Regions from separate parts of the Shewanella sp. SW1 genome, predicted to be linked through region 3. Evidence: predicted binding sites of a transcription regulator. Region 3 holds the regulator's gene; each other region holds the start of a gene.
What was found. The regulator LexA, encoded in region 3, represses DNA repair genes until DNA is damaged. The targets are predictions, from matches to a motif close to TACTGTATNNNNATACAGTA.
Positions count from the first base shown of each region.

Region 1: the regulator LexA is predicted to act here: its motif matches at 5,496-5,515, upstream of L5M71_RS02320 (DNA topoisomerase III).
Region 2: the regulator LexA is predicted to act here: its motif matches at 2,591-2,610, upstream of dinB (DNA polymerase IV).

Region 1 covers NZ_JAKKSG010000002.1:94,901-105,013, reverse strand. The annotation lists gene folC (bifunctional tetrahydrofolate synthase/dihydrofolate synthase) at 1-260, shown strand, start outside; gene L5M71_RS02345 (SPOR domain-containing protein) at 253-1,026, shown strand; gene L5M71_RS02340 (CvpA family protein) at 1,142-1,630, shown strand; gene purF (amidophosphoribosyltransferase) at 1,688-3,202, shown strand; gene L5M71_RS02330 (alanine/glycine:cation symporter family protein) at 3,328-4,806, opposite strand; gene L5M71_RS02325 (hypothetical protein) at 5,074-5,361, opposite strand; gene L5M71_RS02320 (DNA topoisomerase III) at 5,528-7,627, shown strand; gene L5M71_RS02315 (alpha/beta hydrolase) at 7,837-9,126, opposite strand; gene L5M71_RS02310 (MBL fold metallo-hydrolase) at 9,382-10,026, shown strand.
Region 2 covers NZ_JAKKSG010000017.1:38,583-48,695, forward strand. The annotation lists gene L5M71_RS15635 (FAD:protein FMN transferase) at 1-987, shown strand, start outside; gene nqrM ((Na+)-NQR maturation NqrM) at 1,003-1,227, shown strand; gene bfr (bacterioferritin) at 1,480-1,953, shown strand; gene bfr (bacterioferritin) at 1,963-2,430, shown strand; gene dinB (DNA polymerase IV) at 2,634-3,710, shown strand; gene L5M71_RS15660 (LysR family transcriptional regulator) at 3,755-4,654, opposite strand; gene L5M71_RS15665 (DMT family transporter) at 4,747-5,679, shown strand; gene L5M71_RS15670 (methyl-accepting chemotaxis protein) at 5,833-7,479, opposite strand; gene L5M71_RS15675 (cache domain-containing protein) at 7,575-8,129, opposite strand; gene L5M71_RS15680 (aminoacyl-histidine dipeptidase) at 8,374-9,834, opposite strand; gene L5M71_RS15685 (hypothetical protein) at 9,886-10,062, opposite strand; gene L5M71_RS15690 (leucyl aminopeptidase family protein) at 10,054-10,113, shown strand, end outside.
Region 3 covers NZ_JAKKSG010000018.1:28,977-39,089, reverse strand. The annotation lists gene mtr (tryptophan permease) at 1-1,047, opposite strand, end outside; gene plsB (glycerol-3-phosphate 1-O-acyltransferase PlsB) at 1,047-3,470, opposite strand; gene lexA (transcriptional repressor LexA) at 3,631-4,251, shown strand; gene L5M71_RS16245 (cell division inhibitor SulA) at 4,248-4,760, shown strand; gene coxB (cytochrome c oxidase subunit II) at 5,164-6,699, shown strand; gene ctaD (cytochrome c oxidase subunit I) at 6,709-8,301, shown strand; gene L5M71_RS16230 (cytochrome c oxidase assembly protein) at 8,303-8,884, shown strand; gene L5M71_RS16225 (cytochrome c oxidase subunit 3) at 8,881-9,756, shown strand; gene L5M71_RS16220 (DUF2909 family protein) at 9,761-9,979, opposite strand; gene L5M71_RS16215 (SURF1 family protein) at 9,978-10,113, shown strand, end outside.

The DNA.
Region 1 (10,113 bases), on a different contig from region 3:
CAGGTGTGTTGCCTGTGATCAATCCACTGATCGACACTTGGTATTTGGTCAGTCTGCACGGTGAGCGTGGCGCGAGTTCGGCCATGCTACGCAAAACATTAGCCACTGAGGCTGCTGCATTTGAGTTTGAGGACATATCTGAGGCTTGGTCTGCATTAAAAGCGCAAATTAACCCAGATGATGTGGTAATTGTGTTTGGCTCCTTTTACACTGTGGCAGGTTTTAAGTCTCAATTTATGCAGGAAGTCAGTTTTGTCTAGCCAGTTTCATAATCGTTTAGTCGGCACTGTAGTGCTGGTTGCGCTTGGGGTAATTTTTTTGCCGGATATTTTGGATGGCAAAAAAGATCGCCAAGAAGAGCAGTTTTCCGAAATTCCTTTGCGCCCGACCGTGATTGAGCAGCAAAAAGCCGACGATGATATGTTTGAAGTCTTGTCGGCCGAGGATGCTGCTGCGCTGAATGGGACTGAGGTCGCCTTAGCCGAAATGCCAGTTAATGCTGACAATGAAAAGTCTGCCGTTGCGCCAGTAATCGAAGTCGCAAAGCAAGATGTTAAGAAAGACGTTAAGCCTGATGTTAAAAAAGCAGAGCCTAAGCCTGAAACGAAACCTGAAGCTAAAAAAGAGCCGCCTAAAGCCACTGTAAAAACTGAGCCGGCTAAAAAAGCGGATGCTAAAGCGACTACTGTGGCTAAGGCTGAAAAGCCTAAAGCAGAAACGCCCAAAGCCAGTGCAGCCAAAGAGGATGCTGTTAAAGTGGTCAGCCGTGACAGCTTGAAAAGTGGCTTTACCTTGCAGCTTGGCAGTTTTAACAACGCAACGAATGTTAAAGCCTTGGTTGCACAGCTGCGTAAGAGTGGTTTTAAAGCGTACACTATTCCTGAAAACCCTAAAGATGGCGTATTAACCAAAGTGTTTGTCGGACCCGATGTGTCTGAGGCAAAGCTGAAGAAAGTACAAGTTGAGGTGGAAAACCTTACACGTCTCAAGGGCTGGATTGTTCCTTTTAATCCCTTAGAATCTTAATGGTGATACAACACACGAGACTGAAAATGATTTATTTACCTCACTAGGGGTGAGAATCGTTTCAGTCTCTGGTAGAATCGCGCCGTCTTAAAGCCCATGTCGGAAAGCCATCTCAATGGTTTGGATTGATTACGCTATCATATTCGTCATCGGATTATCGACTCTCATCAGTCTGATCCGTGGATTTGCCAAAGAAGCCATGTCCTTAGTGGTATGGTTTGCGGCTTTCTTTGTTGCCAGCCAATTTTACCAAGATCTTGCCGTTCACTTAACACAAATGAACGATGAGATGCTGCGTAATGGCGTTTCTATTGCCATCCTCTTTATTACCACTTTGGTACTCGGTGCCTTAGTTAACTATATTCTCGGACAACTTGTTGTCAAAACCGGATTATCTGGCACTGACAGGCTTTTGGGCTTGTGCTTCGGTGCTATTCGAGGCGCGCTTATTGTGAGCGCCTTGTTGTTTTTCATGGATGCTTTCACAGGATCTCCCAACTCCCAATGGTGGAAAGATTCTGTGCTAGTACCCGAATTTGGCGTTGTTATTCAATGGTTTTTTGACTATTTGGAAAATACCTCCAGCTTTGTACCCAAACTATAAGAAAGAAAATAAAATAATCCTAAGTGATAGAACATCTTACAATGAGGAAGCTTACCCATGTGTGGTATCGTCGGAATAGTTGGCCAATCATCGGTTAATCAGACCATTTATGATGCACTGACAGTGTTGCAGCACAGAGGTCAGGATGCGGCAGGTATTGTGACCATTGATCGTGGTGCTTTCAGACTACGTAAAGCCAATGGTTTGGTTAAAGACGTTTTTGAAGTCAAACATATGCAACGCCTACAAGGTAATGCTGGTATTGGCCATGTGCGTTATCCAACTGCGGGCAGTTCAAGCGCATCTGAAGCGCAGCCTTTCTATGTTAACTCGCCATTTGGGATCTCATTAGCCCATAACGGTAACTTAACCAACACAGTCGAATTAGCCGAAGGGCTGATCAAAAAACGTCGCCACGTGAACACCACTTCGGATTCTGAAGTCTTGTTAAACCTGTTGGCCGACGAACTGCAAAAAACCACGAGTTTGACTCTGACGTCGGAAGAAGTGTTCGATGCGGTCGCTAACGTACACCAACAAGCTCGTGGCGCTTACGCGGTTGTTGCCATGATTATTGGTCAAGGCTTAGTTGCGTTCCGTGACCCATTTGGTATTCGTCCTTTGGTATTAGGTAAGCACGAAACTGCCACTGGCACTGAATACATGGTGGCTTCTGAAAGTGTGGCACTCGATGCCGTTGGCTTTGAAGTGATGCGTGATGTGGCACCGGGTGAAGCGATTTATGTTTCAATTGACGGCCAGCTGTATACCCGTCAATGTGCAGCCGAGCCTAGCTATGCACCTTGTATCTTCGAATTTGTTTATTTTGCCCGTCCAGATTCGACGATCGACAAAGTGTCTGTATATGCAAGTCGCGTCAACATGGGCGCTAAGCTTGGCGAGAAGATTAAGAAGGAATGGTACGATCACGATATCGACGTGGTTATTCCTATTCCTGAAACCTCTTGCGATATCGCGCTGGAAATTGCCCGTTGCATGGATTTACCGTACCGCCAAGGTTTTGTGAAAAACCGTTATATTGGCCGTACCTTCATCATGCCTGGTCAACAGGAGCGTAAGAAGTCAGTGCGTCGTAAGTTGAATGCCATTAACACTGAGTTCAAAGGCAAAAATGTCCTGTTGGTGGACGACTCTATCGTTCGCGGTACGACCTCAGAGCAAATCATCGAAATGGCCCGTGAAGCAGGTGCTAAGAAAGTGTACTTTGCCTCTGCCGCACCGGAAATTCGTTTCCCGAACGTGTACGGTATTGACATGCCAACGTCGAATGAGCTTATTGCCCACGGTCGTGATGCCGATGAAATCGCCAAGTTAATTGGTGCTGATGGCATTATTTTCCAAGACTTGCCCGATTTAATTGAAGCGGTAAGAATGGAGAATCCTGCGATTAAACGTTTCGAAACGTCCGTATTTGATGGTCACTACATCACGAACGACGTTGACCAAGCGTATTTAGATCACTTGACGCAACTGCGTAATGACGATGCCAAAGCCGATCGAAATAAAGATATCGGCACTAACTTAGAGCTGCATAACGTCTGTCACCCATAAGGATTGTGGGTCATTCAGTATCGTAAAGTTTGTGTCCTTTTTGTTCTAAACGATACAAAAAGCCAGTGAGAAATCACTGGCTTTTTAATGGCTTATATTTGCTTAACGGATCATCGTGATAACGTCTACGTATTTATACGTTGCGCTGTTTCAGTCATTACATTTTCTTCAGCGTGCTTACGTTCAACCCAGTAATCCGCATTTTTAATACCCAGTTTTACCGGGTCGAAAAGTGGCTCTATGCCGAGAGCTTGCTGTGATTCATAATCTTTAAGGCAAGTGAATGCGGTTTTCCTCAATAGAATAATGGCAATAATATTGAGCCATGCCATCAGTCCGACACCAATGTCACCCATTCCCCAAGCCATATCAGCCGTTTTAACTGTGCCGTATACGGTTGAGCCAATGATCACGACTTTGAGAACGACCATGAACCAAGGATGATTTACTTTACGGTTAATATAGGCAATGTTGGTCTCGGCAATGTAGTAATAAGCCACTATGGTAGTAAAGGCGAAGAAGAACAGTGCGATAGCCACAAAGATATTGCCAAATCCTGGCATCATACTTTCCATTGCCGTTTGTACGTAGCCTGGTCCTGCAGCGACTCCGGCAATGCCGGTATAGAGCGCCGCACCGTCTGGGCCCTGAACATTATACAGTCCTGTAATGAGCAGCATGAAACCTGTTGCAGAGCAAACGAATAAGGTGTCGATATACACAGAAAAAGCTTGAACTAACCCTTGTTTGGCTGGATGGCTTACCGCCGCTGCAGATGAGGCATGTGGCGCTGTACCTTGACCCGCTTCGTTGGAGTAAATACCTCGCTTTACCCCCCACATGATGGCTAAGCCTAAAATGGCACCAAAACCCGCATCAAAGCCAAAGGCACTTTTGATAATTAACCATAAAATACCCGGTAGCTGGCCAATATTTAGCGCTATGATGACACAAGCCACTATGATGTAACCCAGTGCCATAAAGGGGACGACGGCACTGGCAAAGTGAGCGATACGTTTTACACCGCCAAAAATGATAAAGCCAAGAAGCATCGCTAGTATGGCTGCAGTCACATTAGGATCTATGTTGAAAGCGGTTTTTAAACTTGAACCAATCGAGTTAGCTTGTACGCCCGGCAGCAGGATCCCGCAAGCAAATATGGTCGCAATTGCAAATACCCATGCATACCATTTCATGCCTAAGCCTTTTTCAATATAAAAAGCAGGCCCACCGCGATACTCACCATTGATTTTTTCTTTATAGACTTGACCTAAGGTCGATTCAACGAAGGCGGAGCTGGCACCGAGAAAGGCAACCATCCACATCCAAAATAAAGCGCCAGGACCACCAAAGGTGATTGCTGTGGCAACCCCTGCAATGTTACCTGTACCGACTCGGCCCGCTAATGTCATTGCGAGTGCTTGAAAAGACGACACTCCCGCATCAGTACTCTTACCATCAAACATCAGGCGGATCATTTCTGGCAGATGGCGCAGCTGTAAAAATCGAGTGCGAAGGGAGAAATAGAGCCCGACACCTAGGCAAAGAAAAATAAGTGCAGGGCTCCAAATTACACTATTGATCGCGTTGACAATCTCATTCATAGACTCCGATTCCTTTATTGTGTTGTTTTAGCAGAGTTTTTAGGTTTACGGTTATTCAACAGATGTTGAGTTAGGACATTCACTTTTGATTAAGACATTTTTTGTAAATATCCAAGATACTCAACATAACTATTTTTTAGGGAGCTTCATAGTTAAAGTGTTAAATATTTGAAACCAATGTGTTTTGAAATTGAGTTTTAGCATGGATAAATAGAGCGGAGGGGCGAGTTAACTCGAAATACGGTAGTGATTTATTATGAATGTCAGTTATCCCATTACCCAAAGTAGCATCCACACGCCGAATAAACTGCTTAAGCTATGGCGCGTGATTTGATGGCTGAGTAATAGAGATAAACTCACAGCAATAGGAATGACGAGAATGAATCCCCATGCTAACGGCATATCGATGATTTTCATTTGTCCCAGCCAGGTACTGGTGAGCATGCTTATTGCGAGTAACATTAAGCTATGGAATATCAATAACTGATTGAATCTTAATATTAATGCTGGAGTTGTTGTCATGGCCTGTCGCGCATTTATTGCAAACTGTTTCATAGTCACTCCTTAGTCATTTAGTGTATCTTATGCCTTGTTGAGAATAATTCGCAATTGAATTTACACTTAAAATTTTACATTTAAGCTCGGTTTACTACAGAAATTTGCACTCAACTGGCGTTTGGGCTAAATTATACTGTAATTATATCCAGTGCTTGGTGTTTGTATGATTCTCTATATCGCAGAAAAACCTAGCCTAGGGCGGGCCATTGCCGATGTATTGCCTAAACCCCATAAAAAAGGCGATGGATTTATCGAAGCCGCCAATGGCGATTGTGTGTCTTGGTGCGTTGGTCACTTGCTTGAACAAGCAGAACCTGATGTCTATAATCCCGAATTTAAGTCTTGGAAATTCGAGCATTTGCCAATAGTGCCAGACAAGTGGCAACTAAAACCTAAGGCTGCGACCCGCAGCCAACTCACAGTGCTAAAACGATTAGTCAAACAAGCTAACACCTTGGTTAATGCGGGCGATCCCGACCGCGAAGGGCAGTTACTCGTGGATGAAGTGATTGCCTATCTTGGCGTGACGGGGGACAAGCTACATCAAACCCAGCGTTTACTGATCAGTGACTTAAACCCACAAGCTGTAAAACGGGCTCTAACGCAGCTACGCAGTAATCGCGAGTTTATTCCTTTATCCACATCGGCCTTAGCTCGCAGTCGTGCCGATTGGCTCTATGGCATGAATATGACGCGTGCGTACACCATCCAAGGTAAAAAGGTCGGTTATCAAGGCGTGTTATCCGTCGGCCGAGTACAAACGCCATTGCTTGGGCTAGTGGTGCGCCGTGATGAAGAGATTGCTCACTTTCAATCTAAACCTTTTTATGAAGTACTAGCGCATTTGGCGACCGAGAAGCAAGAAACCTTCAGCGCCAAGTGGCAACCTAGCGAAGCTTGTCAGCCCTATATGGATGAAGAAGGACGAGTATTAGCGAGAGGGTTAGCGCAAAATGTGGTGAGTCGCATCAGTGATAAACCCGCCTTAGTCACTCAATTAGTGGCTAAGGACAAGAAACAGAATCCACCATTGCCCTACAGCTTATCCGCGTTGCAAATTGATGCGGCGAAACGGTTTGGCATGAGTGCTAAGGATGTGCTCGATACCTGCCAGAGTTTGTATGAACGCCATAAACTCATTACTTACCCACGCTCCGACAGTCGTTATTTACCCGTTGAGCAACATAACCTTGCGCCTTCGGTACTTAAGGCGATAAGTGACGGTGCTGCTGAGTTATTGCAAGGTGCTGATGCCCCCGAGCCCCGTCTTAAATCTAAAGCATGGGATGATAAAAAAGTGGACGCCCATCACGCAATCGTCCCCACAGAGAAGATGGCTAACTTATCTAGCTTGAGTCAGCGTGAGAGGCAGTTATATCTTCATGTTGCTCGCCAGTACATAGCACAGTTTTATCCGGCTTATTGTTACAGTGAAACCACAGTGCAAGTGACAATCGAGGGTGGCTTATTTAATACTAAGGCGCGTCAGGATAAATCCCTCGGCTGGAAGCAACTCTTTGCCCGCCAAGAGCCAAATGGCAGTAAGGCGAGTGGCAACAAGTCGACGGAAGAAAGCACAGGTAAGGACGATGAGGAGAATGACGAGTTTATCGGCCAATTGCCCCCTCTGAAACTGGGGCAAGCTTTGCATTGTACTCGAGGCGAATTATTGGAGAAAAATACTCAACCACCAAAGGCCTTTAACGATGCCACTTTACTCGGTGCTATGACGGGTATTAGCCGTTATGTGACCGATCCTGAGATCCGTAAAATTCTTAAAGAAACCGACGGATTAGGTACAGAGGCCACCCGTGCAGGTATTATCGAATTGCTGTTCAAACGCGGTTTTTTACAACGCTTAGGTAAATCCATTGTCTCGACAGACGTGGGGAAAGGATTGATTAACAGCTTGCCCGCGAGTGCGACTACGCCGGATATGACAGCGCTTTGGGAAGCGAGCTTGAACGGCATTTGCCATAAAGAAACCTCTTATCAAGCCTTTATGCAACCGCTGCTCGGCACTTTATCCACGCTTATCCAGAATGCAGGCGCCCAACTGCCAACCGCGCTTAATGGTTTACAAGGCCAAGGTTATCGTAAAACGGCAAGTAATAAATCCGGTTATCGTAAGTCGCCTTACCGCAAAGCCTCGAGCTCGGCAAAACGGGCAGGCACTGCAAGTACAGCTAAAAGCAGTGTGAAGAAGTCAGTGGCTAGTGCTGGCGCAAGGAGTCGAACACGCAAAGTGGCTACAGAGGCTTAATAGTCACGAGTGCGTTGTGATTCTGTTGTAGGGGATATTCGACCTTAAGCTATAACGCTTTCACAGCACTGAATTTGGGCAAAAAAAGAGTAAACCAAAACGGTTTACTCATACGGAAATGGGTCGTTAAAGCTTGCCAAAATCACTCAATTGATGAGGAGCAGGCATATAATCTCAGCATTAACTTAATTAGCCCTTAAAGCTCATATTTATCTTAGGGTGTCGCCTCGGTTTAAGCTGATGAGCTTATCCAGTATGCGTTCTCCATCCATGCGGATGCCGTTGTGCTCATATTCTGATGTTAACCAATACTTTAGCCTGCCAACTTGTTTTGTGGTTTCTAAACTGTATTGCATCTCTACAAACATATCTTCACTGTAAATGGCCGCTGCAACAGGGATTCGGTTTTGTGCCAGTTGCTCTAGATTGTAAAGTGCTGGCCAATCTGATTTATGGGCGAGGATTTCTGCCGCAGCTTTAAGCGGCACTAAGTGACTAAATTGGTCAAACATCCATGGGTATATCATCTCACCTGTGAATAAAAACGGTTTACCTTGTTGATAGTTAAAGGCGGGGAATTGCTGTCTAACCCTGTGTGCAGACCATTGTGAAGCTGAGTGTTGGCAGTAAATGGCCTCATGCAACAGGGCAAAAATTGGGTTAGTGTTGTAATCGAGCATTTGACCGAAATGATTTAAAAATAACGGATTGACTACTGCCCCTGAAGCCGTGTTGATCAAGGCTTGTTCAAGCAAATAATAAACCGATTCAGGCCCTTGCTCCATTCCAATATTAATACCTAGCAGTTGCAACATTTCAACCGTGAGGCGTTCACCCGTTGCCAAATACACTTCATTTTCAAGCAAATGTTTTGCTAAGCGAGTGACGAGATGTTGAGCATCGTGGAAGCGTTGGAAAAATTGTTTATTCTTCGCCAGTACGCGTTGATAAGTCGCAAGATAGACGTCGTCGCTGCTACGGGTTAATGATGGTATGCCACCCGTGATATAGGCTTCGCTGACGCCTTGAGGGGCGGCGCTTAAATAATGTAACACGCAAAATCCCCCGAAACTTTGGCCGAGAATCGCCCACTTATCGGCGGGACAAAGCTGGGCACGAATCGTTTCGGCATCACGAATAATATTGTCAGCCCTGAAATGGCTCAGATAATCCGCTTGAGCTGCGGGATCTAAGTGTTGCAGGCTTTGGTAATTAATCGGTGTTGATAAGCCTGTGCCACGTTGATCGAGTAATAACACTCGATATTCTTTTAATGCGCGGCGGATCCAGCCGCTGTTGCTGGCGGGACGCATGGCCGCAAATCCAGGGCCGCCTTGAAAAAATACGATATAAGGTAGTTTTTTATCTTTGTTTTCTGGGCTACAGAGTTCTCTGGCAAACACTTGGATTTGCTCTGCAATTGGATTTTGATAGTTGAGGGGCAAGGTAAAAGTGTGTTTCTTCGCCAGCACTCCGGCGAGAATAATATCGGGTTTCATCAAACAACCTTAATGGCAGAGGATCATGTTATTGTGATTGGCAGATTGTATACCCAAATAAGCTGAAGATGCAGTAACCTAGGCTACCTGAAACGCGTATCTTCAGCTAACTTGGGTATAGACAAAATAGTTTATGTCGTAAGCTAGGATTATTTGATTAGCTTTTGGTGAAGATCAATTTTTTGGATACAAATTTGAGCCATGATGAGTTTCTTAGCGTAATCTATCGCTTATGGATAACACGAGATTGAAGCTATGAAGTATCAGATTATTCCAGTGACACCTTTTCAGCAAAATTGCAGCTTGATCTGGTGTGAAAAAACCAAGCGTGCTGCAGTTGTGGATCCCGGCGGGAATATTGACAGGATCCAAAACGAAGTAGCGAAACTTGGACTCGTCCTCGAAAAAATCCTCCTTACCCATGGGCATATCGATCATGTCGGTGGTGCTAAAGCCTTAGCGAAAGCCGCCAATGTGCCGATTATTGGCCCGCATATTGCCGATAAATTCTGGATTGATAACTTACCTAAGCAAAGCCAAAATTTTGGTTTTCCCCATTGCGATGCCTTTGAACCGGATCAATATCTACAGGATGGCGATATTGTTAAAGTGGGCGAGCAAAGTTTATCTGTGCTGCATTGCCCTGGGCATACGCCGGGACACATTGCACTTTTCTCTGCCCAATCTAAGTTGGCGTGGGTGGGGGATATTTTGTTTCGAAGTTCTATCGGTCGCACCGATTTCCCCCAATCAAATCATCAGGATTTAATTCACTCGATCACCGAAAAACTGTGGCCCTTAGGTGCCGAGGTTGAATTCATTCCTGGGCATGGTCCTATGTCGACTTTTGGCGAAGAGCGCGAGCATAACCCCTTTGTCGCGGACCAACTTTTACTGTAATTGAGACGCCATTCAGCATTGCTTGATTTGTGAGCGATAATCACTCGCAAATCAAATGATTATTTCAGCTAATAAACCAACCTTTTT
Region 2 (10,113 bases), on a different contig from region 3:
CTCGTGGGACTGGCCTTTTTTGTTTCAGCCTGTTCTAAGCAAAACGAAGTCATTTCGTTGGCCGGCAGCACTATGGGCACGACTTATCACATTAAAGTCGTCCCGAATGAGCAGATGCCGACGGCGCAGTTACTTCAAGCGGAAATTGATTTAGCCCTTGAGCTAGTCAATGACCAGATGTCGACCTATCGGCCTAATTCAGAATTATCCCGTTTCAACCAATTGCCATTGGAGCAAAGTGTTGAAGTCTCACCGGATACCATAAAAGTGGTGCAAGAGGGAATACGTTTATATCAAGTGACGGATAAGGCACTTGATATTACCTTAGGTCCTTTAGTTAATCTGTGGGGTTTTGGACCTGATAAGCGTCCAACGAAAGTTCCGACACAGGCTGATATTGATGCGGCTAAAGCCAAAACAGGGATTAGTGAACTTTCCATTGAAGGCAACCGTCTAAGTAAGCACAACACCTATTTATATGTAGATTTATCATCAATCGCGAAGGGATTTGGGGTTGATAAGATCGCTTCCATTCTTGATAAATACCACGCGACAGGGTATTTAGTTGAAATCGGTGGCGAACTGAGTATCAAAGGTGCCAAAGGTGATGGAAGCTCTTGGCGTGTTGCTATAGAGCAACCGACCAATGATGGCTCTGAAGCCGTACAGCAGGTTATTGCACCTGGTACTATGGCGATGGCGACCTCTGGCGACTATCGTAATTATTATGAAGAAGACGGCCAACGTTTTACGCATATAATCGATCCGCGTACTGGTTTGCCGATAAATCATAAGTTAGCATCCGTGACTGTATTGCATCAAAATTGTATGACGGCCGACGGTTTTGCGACGGCCATGATGGTTTTGGGCACAGAAGCATCATTGGAGCTTGCCAAGAAGGAACACTTGGCGATAATGCTAATCGAAAAGCAAGGCGACGGATTTAAGGTCTATTACAGCGACGCCTTCAAGCCTTTCCTTATTTAGTTTTTGGAGTAAACCATGACCTCTTTTATCGCGGCATTTGTGATCTTGTTAGTCTTCTTTTTGCTCATGTCGATTGGTTATCTCATCAAGCGCAAAGCCGTTGAAGGAAGTTGTGGCGGTTTAGGTGTTCTAGGGATTGAAAAAGCGTGTGATTGTGATGACCCTTGTGACAAACGTAAACGTCGTATGGCCGCTGAAGAAGCGCGTCGTGAGAAGTTAACGAAAGACCGCATTATCTAAATAGTCTTGATTCGATCATAGCCTCCGATTTAGGGGGCTATTTTTTGCCTCGTATTTTCTTACACGGGTTAATCATTTGAGATTTATCCTTGGGATTAGAGTGGGATAGCAAGTTAATCTAAGCAGGAATGAGAATGCTTTTCATCATTAAGTGAGTGAAATATAAAGATAATTTGAGTTGGTCGATAAATTGTACTAGGCTAGAAGCTTGATTTAGATCAATCTTTTCACGCTTACCAAGGATAGTAACTTATGAAAGGTCATCCTAAAGTGGTTGGGCAACTGAATCGGGTGCTTACCTGTGAGTTGACCGCCATCAATCAATATTTCCTCCATGCCCGCATGTTTAAACATTGGGGCTTAGAGAAGTTAAACCACGTCGAATACAAAAAATCCATCCAAGATATGAAGCATGCCGATAAGCTCATCGAGCGAGTGCTGTTTTTGGAAGGTCTGCCTAATCTGCAACAACTCGAAAAACTTCGCATTGGTGAACATAGCCAAGAGATGCTCGACTGCGATCTGGCCATGGTGCAAGAGCAGCTTACATTGCTGCGTGATGCGATCAGCTTGTGTGAAGCCGAACAGGACTATGTGAGCCGCGATCTGCTGGAAGATATTCTCGAAGACGAAGAAGAGCACTTAGATTGGCTCGAGTCGCAGCAAGAGCTCATTACGCTAACCGGTATTCAAAATTATCTACAATCGCAAATTAGCGACCAATAGGAGCAAGATATGAAAGGCGATAAAGACGTTATCGATGCGTTAAATCGACTCCTAACGGGAGAACTCTCGGCAATGGATCAGTATTTTGTCCATGCCCATATGTATGAAGATTGGGGCCTGAATGAACTCTATGAGCGTATCGCCCATGAGTCAGATGATGAGAAAGCCCATGCAGCCAAATTAGTGCAGCGCATTTTATTCCTCGAAGGTACACCCAATGTTGCCGCCCGTGAGGCATTGAACATAGGTAAAGATGTAGAAGAGATGCTACGTAATGATCTTGCCTATGAATACAAGGTCGCGGACGATTTGCGCAAAGTGATTGCACTGTGTGAGCAGAAGCAAGATTACCAGACCCGTGAAATCCTTGAAGTATTACTCGACGATACAGAGTCTGACCATATGTATTGGCTCGAAAAACAACTTGGGCTTATTGACCGTGTTGGATTGCAAAACTACCTGCAAACTAAGATGTGAGCCTTAGATTGTTAGGTTGAGTAAATACCTAGGCCACTGAGTGTAATGGCCTAGGAAACTCAGTTATTAAGTATGTCTGTTGTTCCTCACACTTGTCTTGTTCTCTTTTCCTGCGCTAGGCCACATCTTATTGGCCCCAAATCTATCAGGAATACTTGATTACTGTTTTTATATACAGTATTTTGGCGTTGGAGGAATTCAACGTGCGAAAAATTATTCATATCGATATGGACTGCTATTTTGCTGCAGTGGAAATGCGCGACTTTCCTGAGTACCGTGGCAAGCCTTTAGCCGTGGGTGGCAGTAGCGACCGTCGCGGTGTTATCAGTACTTGCAGTTACGAGGCACGTAAATTCGGTGTACGTTCAGCAATGGCAACGGCTTATGCCTTTAAGTTGTGCCCTGAGCTGATTTTAGTACCAGGCCGGATGCAGGTTTACAAAGAAGTGTCGCTACAAATTCGTGAAATATTTTCCCGCTATACCCAATTAATTGAGCCGCTTTCCTTAGATGAAGCTTATTTGGATGTGAGTGAGTGCCAACAATATAAGGGCTCTGCGACCTTGATTGCCCAAGCGATTCGTCGCGATATCTTAGCCGAAACGGGTTTAACCGCATCGGCGGGTATCGCGCCAGTAAAATTTTTAGCTAAGGTCGCCTCGGATCTGAACAAGCCAAACGGCCAATATGTCATTACGCCAGAGACGCTTTCTGAGTTTGTTAAGACCTTATCGCTGCGTAAAATTCCCGGTGTTGGCAAAGTCACCGCCGAAAAGCTCTCTTCGCTCGGGCTCAATACCTGTGGCGATGTGCAAGCTTATTCTAAACCTGAGCTCTTAGCGCGATTCGGTAAGTTTGGTGGTGTGTTGATTGAGCGTTCCCAAGGCATAGATGAACGGGGTATATCTGCCGACAGAGAGCGCAAATCAGTGGGTGTTGAAACCACGTTAGCAAAGGATATTTATAGCTTAGAGCAGTGCCAGCAGGTGATGCCGAGTTTGATCCAAGAACTGTCGTTGCGTTTAAGTCGCAGTGCTAAGGAACGCAAAATACATAAACAGGTGGTCAAACTTAAGTTTAACGATTTCAAGCAGACTACAATTGAGCACCGCAGCGATGAAGTCTCGATTGTAATGTTCTATGAGCTACTCGCACAGGCTATGGAAAGGCAAGAAGGCCGTGGCATTCGTCTATTGGGTATTTCGGTCGGCCTTACCGATTCTACTCTTGTCGTCACCACAAGCTTAAACGGCCAGACTCAGCTGGATTTAGCACTCTAGCCGTTTATTGAGTTGATAAGCCGCAGACTCATGCCTGCATTGGCTCAATAAGCCTCGGGTGGATTCGCCAACATAAAATCAATTAACAGTCTGACCCGTAAGGGCAGGTTGTCCCGATCGCGATACATCAAGTAGGCGGTGCGCGGAATACCTTGCCACTCGGGCAGTATTTGAATGAGTTTGCCACTTCGTATCTGTTCACTCGCCATGCTGATGGGTATGAGTCCAATCCCAAGCCCCGCCACCACGGCCTGACAGGCAATCGCCATATCATCGACGGCTAATTTGATATTCCCCCTTGGTTCAAACTCGACATTTTCCCCTGTGCTATTGTGCTGTAAACTCCAAGTTTTTGTGGGCTTGGCGATGATAATCGAATGCTGATCCAGCTCTTCAATCGATTGCAGCGCATGCCACTGCGTTGCCGATGTGCTGGCGCAAAGTACAAAGCTAATCGTGGTAAGTGGCCTTGCAATCCAATCGGGATCTTTAGGTGCGCCCACTCGAAAGGCGATATCGATGGCGTTTTCACTGACATCGATATTCATGTTCGACAGACTTAAATCGATATCAATATTGGGATAATGCCGTTGGAAGGCGTTGAGTGATTCACCCAGCCAGCGATAGGTTGTATTGATGGGCGCCGAGATCCGCAATTTGCCAACCGCTTGATGTTTATCCGCATGCAACTCACCAGATACCTGGTTTAACTCGATAAATAGCGGGCCGCAGCGTTCGAGATACCGCTGACCTGTGGCGGTAAGGTTGACTCTATGGGCGTCTCTGTGCAGTAAACGCAGACCTAAGGATTGTTCTAACAGATTGATTCGACGGCTTAAGGTTGAAGGTGGAATGCCTAAGTGCTGCGCCGCGAGCTTAAAACTCCCTTGCTGTGCCACCACCCAAAATAAGCGCATATCGTCTAAGGAATAATTAAGTTTCATATTTGGAATTTAAGCTCTCAATCTTGTTGGTTTTAATAATATATGAAACTTATAAACTAAGCTCAATCCCAATTACCTCCCTAGAGGCCGATATGAAATCCCATACACCTTACATGACATTCGTTTGTCTACTGATTTGCGTTTTTAGCTGGGGCAGTGTGTTTCCGATTGCTAAGCGAGTGCTGGAGGAGATGTCAGGAGAGTCCCTCGTCTTCTGGCGTTTTACCATTGCGGCTGTGACTCTAGCGTTATATATCGTTTTTACTCGTCAGGCTTGGCCCAAATTGAGTTTGGTGCAATATATTGTCATAGCGTTAGTGGGTGTGATTGGTGTAGGCGGCTTAAATCTGGCGTTATTTAATGGCCTGCAGCATACCTCTGCTGCCAATGGTGCCTTGATTATGGCGCTCAGCCCGCTGGTGACTTCAATCGTCAATGCGCTATTACAGCGTGAATGGCTCAGCAGACAACAAGTGTTTAGCTTAGTGGGGGGATTGGCGGGCGTACTGCTAGTGATCACCAACGGTAGTGTGCAGCAGTTGCTCAACTTTAGTTTTAACCAAGGTGATGTGATGATTGCCGCCGGCATGTTGGCGTGGAGTGGTTATACCATTTGTTCGCAACGGGTCGGCCATTGGTTGCCTGTGTTGCCCTTTACCTTGCTGAGTATGATAGCTGCCAGTGTGTCTATGTCCGTGGTTGGGCTTGGCCGAGGTGAATTTCACCCTTGGCTGGAGTTGATGGAACTGTCGGCAACGGCTTTTTCTAGCGTGCTCTACATAGGTTTGTTCGCCACTGTGCTCGGTTATCTGTTTTGGATTAACGGTGTTAAGGCGCTTGGCCCCGCTAAGGCATCGATTTTTTTTAATCTCGTGCCCGTTTTTGCAGCATTAACGGCGTTAGCCATGGGGCAGGCGGTGACGGAAATTCAGTTGGTAGGGATGCTGATCGTGATCCTTGCGTTGATGTTACCTATGTTAGTCAACCTACGCGAGGCAAGAGGCTTAGTGGTTAAGCGCTGCTAATCGGTGCTAGCTTTGCTGTTTAAATATAAGGGAGCACCTGAATTCAGATAATCACTGCGACAGGTTTATGCTCCCTTATTCGTTTGAGGGGACCTTTCAAACATCACTGATTTACAAAAGGTAACTTATATAAAAGCTTTCACTCTCAACAAATTACAGTTTAAAGCGGCTGACCAGCGCAGTGAGATTACTCGCCATTGACGAGAGTTGTACGCTTGCTGCGTAGATTTCATCAGTGGTTCGTAGACTCTCCTCCGACTGTTCGGCAATGTGTTGAATATTTTGATGGCTCTCGTTGGCCATAGTGGTTTGCGCTTTAGCCGCGAGGGCGATTTGATTGTTCATCTCACTAATTTGGCTGACCATTTCTGCAATATGCGCTAAGGCTTCACCGGCATTACTGGCGGCTTCTACGCTTGAGATAGCCTTTTCATTACCGATATTAATCGCTGCCACAGCGCTTTGAGTGCCATTTTGCACATTGGCGATCATCAATTTAATTTCTTCGGTTGATTGGTGAGTCTTAGAGGCAAGGGATCGCACTTCATCGGCAACCACTGCAAACCCGCGTCCTTGTTCGCCTGCTCGCGCCGCTTCAATTGCGGCGTTAAGGGCTAATAGATTCGTCTGTTCGGCAATGGCTTGAATCACCTCAAGCACGCGGCCGATATGTTGGCCTTCCTGTTCGAGTTTATTGATCTGCATTTCTGCCGTGCCTACATCTCCCGCAAGTTCACGAATCACATTGATGGTTTTTTTCACTCTTGCCTGACCGTCGGCGGTAAATACGTCGGCTTGTTTAGCGGCATCGGCGGCATGACTGGCACTGACTGATACTTCTTGCACTGATGCGGCAATATGATCGCTGGCATCGGCGATTCTGTGGGTTGCAGCTTGTTGATCCATCAAGGTATGTTTTGCTGATGCGCTGGTTTTGGCTAGACCTTCGGCAGCGGTGTTGAGTTCTGCTGTAGACTGTTTAAATTGCGAGATAATACCGTGTAAGTTATCGAGAAAATGATTGAATGCCTTGGCGAGATCACCAAGCTCGTCTTTAGAGGTTAAGTGGACTCGTTCGGTCAAATCGCCATCACCATCGGTAATGTCGTGGATTTTTGCGAGTAAAACCGCCAGCGGTTTGCTGATGAGTTTAGGCAGTGCAACGATAAAGAGTATGCAGATCAAGAGACTGATGGCTAAGGCAATTAACTGCATCTGTTGTCCATGATTGGCATCATCATCTACTTGGGCTATCGCTGCGGTAGTATTACTATTTAAATCATTGATTAAATGATTAATGTTCTGGTGTAGTTGCTCGAATTGCGTTGCTGCTTGACCGAAACTAAGATCAATCGCCGTCGTTCTACCGTTACGGCCATTTTGGGTGCGTTGATTACTGATTTCTGTGGTTGTCGCTCGCCAAGTATCGAAACTGTGATTTAATTCATTGAGCTTATCTTTAGCGAGGGGACTTGTGGTCACATCGGCAAACTTATCAATATGTTCTTTAACCAGAGAGATACTATTAGTGTGCTGCTTTAAAAGGTCGTTGTAAGAGTCTGTGCCCACGTTAACAAACATCAGGCTGCGCTCGGCCACTTGAGCTTGATAAAGCTCTTTATCGGCCTGTAGGAGTTCAGATTGGCTAGGTAAGTATTCAAGCGCGAGTGTATTCGCGCTGTGATTTAAGGCTTTGAGTCCTAAAATGCCAGTTGAAGAGGCGAAGATGACTACGCCGGCGAGTAGCAGACTCGGATAAGTCAGTTTCTGATTAACGGATAGATCTTTATACCATTCCATAGTCACGCCCTCCTTGATTGATGCACTGAAAAGGTGAGAGCCGCAATAACCTCTGTGGTAAGAGGATGCAGCCCATCACTGGCGTTCTCTGGCAATTAGAGTCCAAATTGATCTAGGTTGATCCCAATCGTGATAGCACCAATTGCAGCATCGCCATCCATCACTGGAATAGAAATTTGTACTAGATAGGCTTGGGAGCTCTCGTCAAATTTGACCGGACCTATGTGTTTATCGCCTTTGCCATTGGCGAAGGATTTTTGCCATTTATCCTCATCACCCTGCCAATAATCTGAAGTTTTACTGATCATGGCGACGTTCGCGCCTTGATTGTCCATGAGGAAAATTTCTTGGTAGTAAGGTTTGCTGGCTTCGAAGGTCGTGAGAAACTTAGCCGCTTCGTTGTTCATCAGGGATGACATAAAGTCATCAATACCTGCGGTGGCAATCCATTTTTCATCTAATGTTTTGATTGAATCTAAGCTTTTGCCTTGGGCGTTTTGCGCTTTAACGGCATTCACCAGTACCACTTCTCTGCCTAATGGCATCAGTGAATCGGCTAGGTTGATAACGGCTTTGGGGACTTCTTCGGCGAAACTGAGGTTACTGCTGAGCAGTAGTGCGGCGGCTGACAAGATTTTACCAAATTTCATGATCTCTATTCCTTAAGGTCACAGTATTGAAGGGGAAAGCGGTTATCTCTAAAAGCGCGATAAGCAAAAATACGTTAGGGTCAGACAGAACAACTATAGTAGAAAATTCAAGTTATTCAGTTCTTTCATAAAAATTTTATCGATGGCATTTCTACACAAATAGAATCCGCGGTAAAAAATAAGGCCACATCTGACTTGAGCAGATGTGGCCTTGAATTGAGTGAGCTAGGGTAAGGTTAGAACATTAAGCCTTGACTGGAATGCGCTCGAGTACGGCTAATAATAATGTCCAATATTGGCCGACTGTGGTGATGTTTACCATTTCGTCTGGACCGTGTGGATAGCGAATGGTGGGACCTATCGAGACCATGTCCATGTCTGGATAGGGTTTCTTGAATAGGCCGCACTCGAGACCAGCATGGATCACCATGATCACTGGCTCTTTGTGGTAAATGTCTTGATAGGTTTCGCGCACTATCGCCATTACAGGTGAGCTGTTATCTGGCTTCCAGCCTGGGTAAGCACCGCTTAAATCGATATCGGCTCCGGCTAAGTTGGTCAGCGCAGTTAACATGCCTTCGACTTGAGTACGGCCAGAATCGATCAGCGAGCGGATAAGGCACAGGATAGTGACTTCTTCATCGTTAGTGCTGATAACGCCAACGTTGAGTGAGGTTTCAGTCACACCTTCGACTTCATCACTCATGCGGATCACGCCGTTCGGACACACATGCAGCAAATCGATCAGGGTATTTTGGCTGTTTTCGCTCATCACACGTTTTGGTGTTGGGATAGTGTTTAACACTAAACGCATATCGGGATCGGCAATGGCGAGTTCGGTGCGGATAAGCGCTTCAAACTCAGCGACTTTTTCGTTTAATGCGCTGACGTTTTCTTCTGGCAACATAAAGCTGATGTTGGCTTCCCGTGGGATCGCATTACGCAGTGAACCGCCGCTAAATTGGGTCAACTCCAATGCTAAATCATCTGCGTTTTCAAAGAGGAAACGCGCCAATAGCTTGTTGGCATTGCCACGACCTAAGTGAATGTTCACCCCAGAGTGGCCGCCTTTTAAGCCAGATAAGTGCAGGCTAAAGGCTGAGTAACTTTGCTCAGAGGCTTGCCACACCATAGGCAGGGTGATTTGAGCATCGACACCGCCGGCGCAGCCCATGTAGATTTCACCTTCTTGCTCTGAGTCGGTATTGATCAGAATGTCAGCGTCTAACATGCCCGCCTGTAAACCGAAGGCGCCTGTCATGCCAGCTTCTTCATCTATCGTCAGCAGCACTTCTAATGGGCCGTGTTTGATATCATCAGAGCCTAAAATGGCTAAAGCCGATGCCATGCCAATACCGTTATCTGAACCTAAGGTTGTACCCTTGGCTTTAACCCAATCGCCATCGACATAAGCTTCGATAGGATCTTTAGTAAAATCATGCACTTTATCGGCATTTTTTTGTGGCACCATATCGATATGGGCTTGAATAACCACGATTTTACGATCTTCCATACCCGGCGTCGCAGGTTTACGGATGATCAAGTTGCCAACGGCATCCTCAACGACGGCAAGTTGTTTACTTTTAGCCCACGCTTGAATGTGCTGGCTTAAGGCTTGCTCATGCTTAGATGGATGGGGAATCGCGCAAATTTGTTCGAACCATTGCCATAATGGCTGCGGGTATAACTGACTTAAGGCTGTCACTTGAGTGTCCCTCATAAGGTCTTGTGGGTATAGGGCAAATTTGCGGCCATTCTACCACATTCTGTGCAGCCAAATAATCTCAGTGTCACAGGCTTTTGGTGAGCTGGCAGCCAAAGTTTCCAGTTCGATTTTTTCTGGGAGTGTCGGTAGCACTTTTAGATTGGTAATTAAGCGATAGAGCGGGAATAATGCAGGCACAATAATGAAAAAGGATGGGTCATGTTTCAAGTTAACTTCGTTGATGTAAAAGCAGAAAATGCCATTTTTGATGGTGAAGGC
Region 3 (10,113 bases):
TACTAAGAAGCCATCGGGAAACAGTAATCCTAAAATCGTCGGCGGCACAAAGGTCACTAACGCGGTTTTCATCCGGCCAGAGCGTGAATCATCAAAACCAAACAAATCGGCAAGATAATCGAACAGGCCTAAGGTCACCCCTAAGAAAGATGAAGCCACGGCTAAGTTAGCAAACAGGGTCAACATACTGTTTAACCAGCTACTCGCCATCACCTCAGACAAAGCGCCCACCAACACACCCATATTGCCGCCTTGGGCAATAATGTCGATAAACTGGCTGCGGGGAATATTGCCCATAGTCGCCACTAACCAACAGGCATAAATCACCAGTGCGATAAAGGTGCCGACGAAAATCGCCTTGATAATGGTGGAGGAATCTTTGCCGTAATACTTCACTAAGCTGGGAACGTTACCATGGTAACCAAAACTGGCGAGACCAAAGGGCAGCGCCGCCCACAGATAAGGTGAAAAGCTGTTATTACCATCGGGTTCGAGCAACTTAGTCACATCAATTTCGATCAATAAATTGCCGATAGCGAGGAAGAAGGTAATGATCATACCGCCGAGCATAATCGTGGTAATCCGATCCACGGCTTTAGTACTGATCAACACTATGCTCGCCAATACTATGGCAAATACTAGCCCTGCCACACTTTGCGGTAACTCAATTCCCATGCCCTGCAAGCTGTGATTCACAATCGAACCACCGCCGCTGATATAGGCATAGGTCAAAATATACAACACGAAAGCGATAGAAACGCCGTTCACTATCCGCCAAAACTGCCCAAGAGTTTGCTTGCTTAAGGTATCGAAGCTAGCACCGGGTTCGAAATGTAAATTGGTTTCGAGCAACAATAAACCCGACATCAACATGCAAAACCAAATGCCCAATAACATCAAAATCGAATAGCCAAACCACATACCTGCACCGACCACGGGCAGAGAAAACATCCCAGCACCTACGGTCGTGCCAGCAATAATCATGGCACCACCGAGCAAGGACTTACCTGCGGGCTTATGCTTAGCCGCATTCATATGATTTGCCATTAAACTGTGTGCTCCGCGGTGACACTCGCCACTATCGTTTGTCTCACTGACGGACGTAATAAGCTATTGGCCTGATCTCGTATGCGATTGATATTGGACTTATCTTCACTATCCGCCAGATATCCCAATTCTTTGAGCTTCACGCTCAAAGTACCGTAGAGTTTTTTATCGTAGAACTCAGGCGCGGTAATACCATGTAAAGCCCCTAAACGCTGAGCGAGTAAATGGCTCTCAGACTCAAGTTCTGAGCGCTCCATCTTAGGTCTGTTCGCTAACAGATTGAAAATAATAGCGTAGCGTTGCAGAGTCTCGCTCACTGAACTGGCTAACAACAATAATTGGCTTGAGTGCTCAGGCACGACAGCTAAAGTATCTGTCTCAACCACTAAACCTAGCCCAATCAGGAAATCCAGTACTTGCTCAACATAGGCTGGTAAGTCTTTAATTCCCATGAAGAGTTCGGCTTTCAGCAGTGGATAAAAATCGGCAACGATTGAAACCACTTGCTGGCGCAGGATCTGTTCATTATGGGTTAAACAACTCGCAATTAATGAAGGAACAATAAATAAGTGAATGATATTGTTACGATAGTAAGTCATAGACACAGCCTGACTCGCTTCGATAGACACTATTTCCCCTAAAGGGTCGGCACTAACAACAAACTTGTTCAGCTCTAAACCTTGCTGCACTAAATGCTTACCATCACCTTCGGCAACAGATGTATAAGAAGTGTAAGGCACTTTTTTGAGTAGGGTCAGATACAAATCAAGCTGACGCTCCAGCAGACTACGTTCTAAGGCGTTTTGATCTGTCGCCAGTAAAACTAAGCTGGTCAAAGTCACCGAACTCGCCGCTGCGGCATCATTGATACGCGTCATCACCCGATTAGCCAGCACGTTTACCGCTGGCGTTAACCAACTTGGTTTCTGCTCGGGATCATCGGCCAACTCAGCACGCCAGTTTGGCGCACGCTCATTTAAGAAATTTTGCAGGGTAATAGGCTCGCCAAAATTCACATAACCTTGGCCGAAATTACCTAATTTACGAATGGCACCGAACACCTGCCACACAGATTCTTTTTTCTTTTTCTTACCGCTTAACTCTTTATGGTAAGTCGCTACTTCCATCACATGGTCATAGCCTAAATACACTGGCACAAGTGTGACAGGACGTTCAATACCGCGCAGTACGCTGTTCATCGTCATGGCGATCATGCCAGTTTTCGGCGCCAACAGACGGCCAGTACGTGAACGGCCACCTTCGGAGAAGTATTCCACCGAATAACCTTTAGCAAACAGCTGATCTAAATACTCACGAAATACTGCGGTGTACAGCTTGTTACCATTAAAACTACGGCGGATGAAGAAGGCACCACCGCGACGGAACATAGGTCCCGCGGGCCAGAAATTGAGGTTGATGCCAGCAGCAATGTGCGGCGGAACCATGCCTTGATAATACAAAATATACGATAACAGCAGGTAATCCATGTGGCTGCGATGGCAAGGCACATAAACGATCTCGTGACCATCATGGTGCAGCTGGCGAACTTGCTCGGCGCCTTTAATGTTGATCCCGCTGTAAAGCTTGTTCCACAACCAAGTTAAAAAACGCTCGGCAATACGCACTAAACTATCTGAGTAATCTGCTGCGATTTCATCGAGGTACTCAATAGCCGTCTCGCGCGCTTGGGTCTCAGAAATCTTTTTACTGGCGGCTTCTTCTTGAATCGCTTTGCGCAGCGACTCAGATTTGAGCAACGAATGAAACAGTGCTTGGCGGTTTGGCAGCACAGGCCCTGTCATTACCTTACGTTGACGACGGAAATGCACGCGCGCAACCCGTGCTAACTTATGGGCAATCCCCATGTCGGTGCCATGTTCGTCAGCCATGTAACGCAGGGATACGGCATTCGAAAACTGCACGAAGTTATGTCGACCTAAGAACAGAATCATCAAGCACTTGCGCAACCAAGTCGGGTTTTCCCGCTCAAATACGGCCGCCTTCATAGTGTCGTCTTCTTTCCCTGGCGTTCGACCCCAATACAAGCTCACAGGCACAAGTTGAATATCCAATTCAGGACGTTCCTTATGCACGGCTAACAAACGCATAAAGCATTCGAGGAAAGGCTCATTACCAGCACGCTCGCCAAACAGTGGCTTACGTCCTTGAAGACAGACAACCCGAGGCGCAGTCACACCATTAGCCACTAGAGGCTCATAAGGGCTTGGTAAACCTAACTTAGCCGTTATTTCGCTCAAAGCAGCTATGTCACTAAGGGATTCTGTTTTCATCACATAAACAAGGGGTCTGGAAGCATCCAGATTCAGATCGGCAAAGGGATCCTGAGGCACCACAATAGTGTGCACTAAGTGTTTTTGGATCCAACGTAATGATTTCAACCAAAGAGAGTCGTGTTTAGGCATTATTCTTATGCAATTAAGTGCGTTTACTAGCCCGATAGAATACCAGACTATGGGCAATATTCGCTAATTCTCTCCAACATAGCTAAAAAGTGGTTAATACTTGCGCTGCAAATAATACTGTATATACTAACAGTAACTGTATAGAAAAACAGGAAACACCATGAGACCTTTGACGCCACGCCAAGCTGAAATATTAGAGCTAATTAAACGAAATATTGCCGATACTGGCATGCCACCCACTCGGGCAGAAATCGCAACCCGTTTAGGTTTTAAGAGCGCCAATGCGGCTGAAGAACATCTTAAGGCGTTGGCAAAAAAGGGCTGCATTGAGATCATGCCAGGCACATCTCGAGGCATTCGTCTGCCTGCGGAAATCGAAGATTTGACTGAAACAGGTTTACCGCTCATCGGCCAAGTGGCCGCAGGTGAACCTATCCTCGCCCAAGAACATGTTGAACAGTACTACCAAGTCGACCCAAGCATGTTCCATCCCGCCGCCGATTTTTTACTGCGAGTAAAGGGTGACAGCATGAAGAATATCGGCATTCTCGAAGGTGATTTGCTGGCAGTTCATAAAGTAGAACAAGCTAGAAATGGTCAAGTGGTTGTCGCTAGAGTCGATGACGATGTCACTGTTAAACGTTTCGAAAAAAAAGGTAATGTGGTCTATCTACATGCCGAAAATGAAGATTACTCCCCGATTAAAGTGGATTTAGGCTTCCAAAGTTTAACAATTGAAGGACTCGCCGTCGGTGTGATCCGTAATGGAGATTGGCTATGAATAAACTACTTGGCAATGCCCCCCGCCATCCGGGCTTGTGGCTCGATGAAGTCCGTGATGCCGACTATGACTGGCACCATGCGCCTATCGCCTGTATGCCAACTAAGACTCAAGGTCGCCAAGAATTAATTCATCTGAGTGCACAACTCGCTCAGTTAAGCCAACAGGGCCGTTGGTTAGTGCTCATCAACCCACCAAGTATTGGCTACAAGCAAATGCTTGCCAGCGCAGGTGTGCGTATGGATAGAGTCTTACTGGTTCATGCTAAAGATGAAGTCGAAACCCTGTGGGCGATGGAAAAAGCCCTGACAAGTGGTACGTCCAGTGCAGTCATTACTTGGACTCAATCATTAGATGCGCGGGATAATCGACGCCTACAAATCGTGGCTAAAAGTGCCCGAGCTATGGGCATAGTGCTTGAAGACGTAAACAGTCACTTACATGCCGACGTACGCATTGAGCAAGGCAATCTCTTCGGTCAGCAATCTTTTTTTAGCGCTGTACACTAAATATTCATTTAATTTTTTACCTTGAAAGCCGCCTCACCTATGAATGTGAGGCTTTTTTTTGGCAATTTTTCAGATAATTAGATAAATAAGTGATCTTGATCAATATTTAAACAGCAAGTATGGTTGGTTAAGTCGGTGATGATATATCACCTTCCGTGGTCAATGAATCGAGTATTTATCGAACTCGAAGCGCCACTAAAAATAGAGAACAGATTTATTTCAGCAGTATGTGCCAGCGTGGCTAATTACCAGCAGTAACAATACTTGATTAAAAGTAACAGCCGCCAACGCACGTTGAAGTCAAAAAAGCTTTTTTGGGAACTGAAGAGTTTGCATAGAGTTGAGACTTACTGTGTTGCTCTTCTTTGTAGTTGCTATTCGCAATTGGCAGAGGAGAAGTCTTGTGAAGCAATTGTTGTATTGTTTACTCGTGGTGCTTTTCGCACCACCGTTGACCGCCGCAGACATGCGGTTCAACATGACCCCTGGCGTGACCGAGATCAGTGGCAAGGTTTATCACTTGCACATGACCATCTTGTATATCTGCTGCGCAATAGGCCTAGTGGTCTTTGGCGTCATGATTTACGCCATGATCAACCACAGAAAATCCAAAGGCGCTGTCGCGTCCCACTTTCACGAAAGCACTAAAGTTGAAATCGCTTGGACGATTCTGCCATTTATCATTTTGATCTTAATGGCGATTCCAGCGACAAAAACTTTAATCGCAATGGAAGATCCCAGCAACGCCGATCTCACCGTAAAAGTCACGGGTTCCCAATGGAAATGGCATTACAGCTATTTCGATCAAGATATTGATTTTTATAGCATACTGACAACACCCAGAGCACAAATCGAAGGCACCGAAACCAAGGGTGAAAACTATCTATTGGAAGTCGATAAACCGCTCGTTCTACCGATAAACCGCAAAATCCGCTTTCTGATGACTTCAGAGGATGTCATCCATTCTTGGTGGGTGCCCGCCTTTGCAATTAAGAAAGATGCCAATCCAGGATTTATCAATGAGGCCTGGACTCGCATCGACAAACCCGGCATTTACCGTGGTCAATGCGCCGAGCTCTGCGGTAAAGACCATGGTTTTATGCCTATCGTAGTACAAGCGTTACCCGAAGCCGAGTTTGAGGCTTGGGTCACAGAGCAGAAACAAGCCGCAGGTGCTGCGGCTGAAGCCGCTCAAGCCGCTTTATCACAAACCCTAAGTAAAGAAGAGTTGATGACTCAAGGTGAACAAGTTTACCTCGGGCACTGCGCAGCCTGCCACCAGCCCAATGGCGAAGGGTTGCAAGGCGTATTTCCGCACCTTAAAGGTAGCCCGATTGCAACGGGACCACTCAGCGGTCACCTTGAAATTGTGCTCAACGGTAAAACGGGTACTGCCATGCAAGCGTTTAGTAAGCAATTGACCGCACAAGAAATCGCGGCAGTGACTACCTACGAGCGTAATGCTTGGGGCAATAATACTGGCGATGCAGTGCAAGCCAAAGACGTCAACGAGTACATGAACGGCAATTCTGCACAAACATCCGCCGCGGTACCAAGCAGTATAACCCCGACACCCGCGTCTGCAACAGACGTCTCAGCTGCAGTCGATCCCGCAAGCCTCCCCACACTCAGCCATGACGCCCTCATGGCCGAAGGTGAAACTGTCTACGCGACCTTCTGTGCTGCCTGCCATCAAGTGACAGGTGCAGGAATACCACCCGCCTTCCCCGCGCTAGTGGGTAGCGCTATCGCCATTGGACCAGTCGCCAATCACATCGATATTGTGATGCACGGTAAAACAGGCACGGCTATGCAGGCATTTGGCAAACAGCTTAGCCCACAACAACTTGCAGCAGTCATTACCTATGAACGCAATGCTTGGGGCAACAATACCGGCGATACAGTGCAACCTGCTGATATCGCAAGTCATGGACAGTAGGGGATAATGATGAGCACAACGACTCAAGATCAAACCGCAGCCCATGATGACCATCATCATGGTGCGCCAAAGGGCATCATGCGCTGGCTGCTAACCACCAACCATAAAGACATAGGTACTTTGTATTTATGGTTCAGCTTCATTATGTTCTTAACCGGTGGCGCTATGGCCATGGTGATCCGCGCTGAACTCTTTCAACCTGGATTACAATTGGTCGAGCCCAACTTTTTCAACCAAATGACAACTGTTCATGGGCTGATCATGGTATTCGGTGCGGTAATGCCAGCCTTTACAGGGCTCGCTAACTGGCTGATCCCTATGATGATAGGGGCGCCCGATATGGCGCTGCCACGGATGAATAACTGGAGTTTTTGGATACTCCCCTTCGCCTTCACTATCCTTCTCAGTTCGCTATTTATGGAAGGTGGCGGACCTAACTTTGGTTGGACCTTCTACGCACCACTATCAACAACTTATAGTCCAGATAGCACGGCGCTCTTTGTATTTTCTATTCACATCATGGGGATAAGTTCGATCATGGGCGCAATCAACGTGATTGTGACCATAGTGAATTTACGCGCGCCAGGCATGACATGGATGAAGTTACCATTGTTTGTGTGGACTTGGCTTATCACGGCATTCCTACTGATCGCGGTTATGCCCGTACTCGCTGGCGCAGTGACTATGGTGCTGACAGATAAGTTTTTCGGCACGAGTTTCTTCGATGCGGCTGGCGGCGGCGATCCTGTGATGTTCCAGCATATTTTCTGGTTCTTCGGCCACCCTGAAGTCTACATCATGATCTTGCCGTCCTTTGGCATCATCTCTGCCATAGTCCCAGCCTTCAGTCGTAAACCCTTATTTGGCTATGCATCCATGGTTTATGCTACGGCTAGTATTGCAATTCTGTCGTTCCTCGTGTGGGCGCACCATATGTTCACCACAGGTATGCCTGTGTTTGCCGAGCTGTTCTTCATGTATTGCACTATGTTGATTGCAGTGCCAACTGGAGTGAAAGTGTTTAACTGGGTTGCCACTATGTGGCGCGGCTCACTCAGTTTCGAAACGCCCATGCTGTTTGCTGTAGCCTTTATCATACTCTTCACTATTGGCGGTTTTTCGGGATTAATGCTCGCCATTACACCCGCCGACTTCCAGTACCACGATACTTATTTTGTTGTGGCACATTTCCATTATGTGCTCGTGACTGGTGCGATTTTCTCCATCATGGCAGCGGCCTATTACTGGCTACCTAAGTGGACGGGACACATGTACAACGAACGACTGGGACAATGGCATTTCTGGTGCTCGGTGATTTCAGTCAATGTGCTATTTTTCCCGATGCATTTCCTTGGGCTGGCAGGAATGCCAAGGCGTATCCCTGACTACTCGATTCAATTTGCCGATGTTAATCAAATCGTCTCGATTGGTGGGTTCGCCTTCGGCTTATCGCAATTGATTTTCTTAGTATTAGTAATTAAGTGCATCCGTGGCGGCGAAAAAGCCCCCGCTAAACCTTGGGAAGGTTCCGAGGGTTTAGAGTGGACATTGCCAAGCCCTGCACCTTACCACTCCTTCACGACACCACCTGAGGTGAAATGAAATGGCAACCCAACACCAGCAAGATAAACCTAAGTCAAATCGTAAACTTATCAGCATGTTAGTTATCGGCTGTATTGGAATGTTTGGCTTTGGATTCGCGCTGGTGCCGCTCTACGATGTGTTGTGCGAGCAACTCGGTATCAATGGAAAACCCTCCAATACCGCGAGTAGTTATCAAGCAATCACAGTAGATACAAGCCGAATAGTGACTGTAGAATTTATTTCTCAGGTACAAACAGGCATGCCATGGACATTTGCGCCACAAACCAAACGGCTCGAAGTTCACCCTGGCGAGCTAATCCATACGGCATTTTTGGCGCGCAATATGTCCGCTAAAGCAACTATTGGCCAAGCGATACCTTCAGTTTCGCCCGGCCAAGGTGCCGCTTATTTTAATAAAACAGAATGCTTTTGCTTTAATCAACAACCCTTAGCGGCGGACACTAGCGCTGAGCTGCCGCTCATTTTCTATGTGGATCCTCAGTTACCTGAGTCTATCCATACTCTGACCCTCTCTTACACTCTCTACGACATTACCGACAAGCAGTTAGCGTCTGCCATAGAGCAAGGAGCTGCAAAATGACAACGAAACATCAGTCTTACTACGTTCCATCCCAAAGTGTCTGGCCTATTGTAGGTGCCATTGGCTTGTTCTTAATCGCCTCTGGTGCAGGCCTTTTCGTGCAACAGTTAAAATCAGGTGCATCCGGTGGCGGTTATGTGCTGCTGGTTGGAATAGCTGTGATCCTATTCATGCTGGTAGGTTGGTTTAGAACCGTGATCCAAGAGTCGATGGCAGGGCTCTATTCTAGCCAAATGGATCGATCGTTTCGCCAAGGTATGAGCTGGTTTATTTTTTCGGAAGTCATGTTTTTCGGCGCTTTTTTCGGGGCACTATTTTATGCCCGCATGTTCGCAGTGCCTTGGCTCGGTGGCGCATCGAATAATGCCATGACCCACGAAGTACTCTGGCCTCAGTTTGAAGCTATTTGGCCGCTCATTACTACGCCAGATGGCACTAAAACCCAAGCTATGCCATGGACTGGACTGCCATTAATCAACACTATCGTACTGCTAACCTCCTCAGTTACCTTACATTTCGCCCATGTCAGCCTAGAAAAAGGTAAACGTTCTGCCATTACTCTCTGGCTTGGTATCACCATACTCTTGGGTATGGGTTTCCTTGCCTTACAGGCAGAAGAATATATGCATGCCTACCGGGAAATGGGACTCACCCTGACCTCTGGGATTTATGGCAACACCTTCTTCCTGTTAACTGGCTTTCACGGCATGCATGTCACACTGGGGACGCTCTTTTTATTCGTGTTGTTTTTCAGAGTGTTGAAGGGGCACTTTAGCGCAGATAAACATTTTGCGTTCCAAGCGGGGAGTTGGTATTGGCACTTTGTGGATGTGGTCTGGCTGTGTTTGTTTATTTTCGTTTACGTTCTCTAGTGCTTTAGTAAGGCGTGGGATTGGGGCTAATCAGCCCAGTCCCTAAGGCCACCAGCAATAACAGGATAACGAGCACGGAGAAAATCACTCGCCGACCAAGATAACGGCTCATAGGCACTTTTTCATCACCTTTCACCATAATAAACAAGGCGCGACCTAGATTAAAAATGATGAATAGCAACAGCAGAACTAAGACCAACTTAAAAATGAACAGGCTATTCATACAATATCCTCATGTTCTGCTGAATAAATTAACGGTTTTTCTACTGATATTGACTGTGGCTGTATTAACTATATTGGTCAAGTTGGGTTTATGGCAGTTAGCCCGTGGTGAAGATAAAACGACGCTTTTAGCCC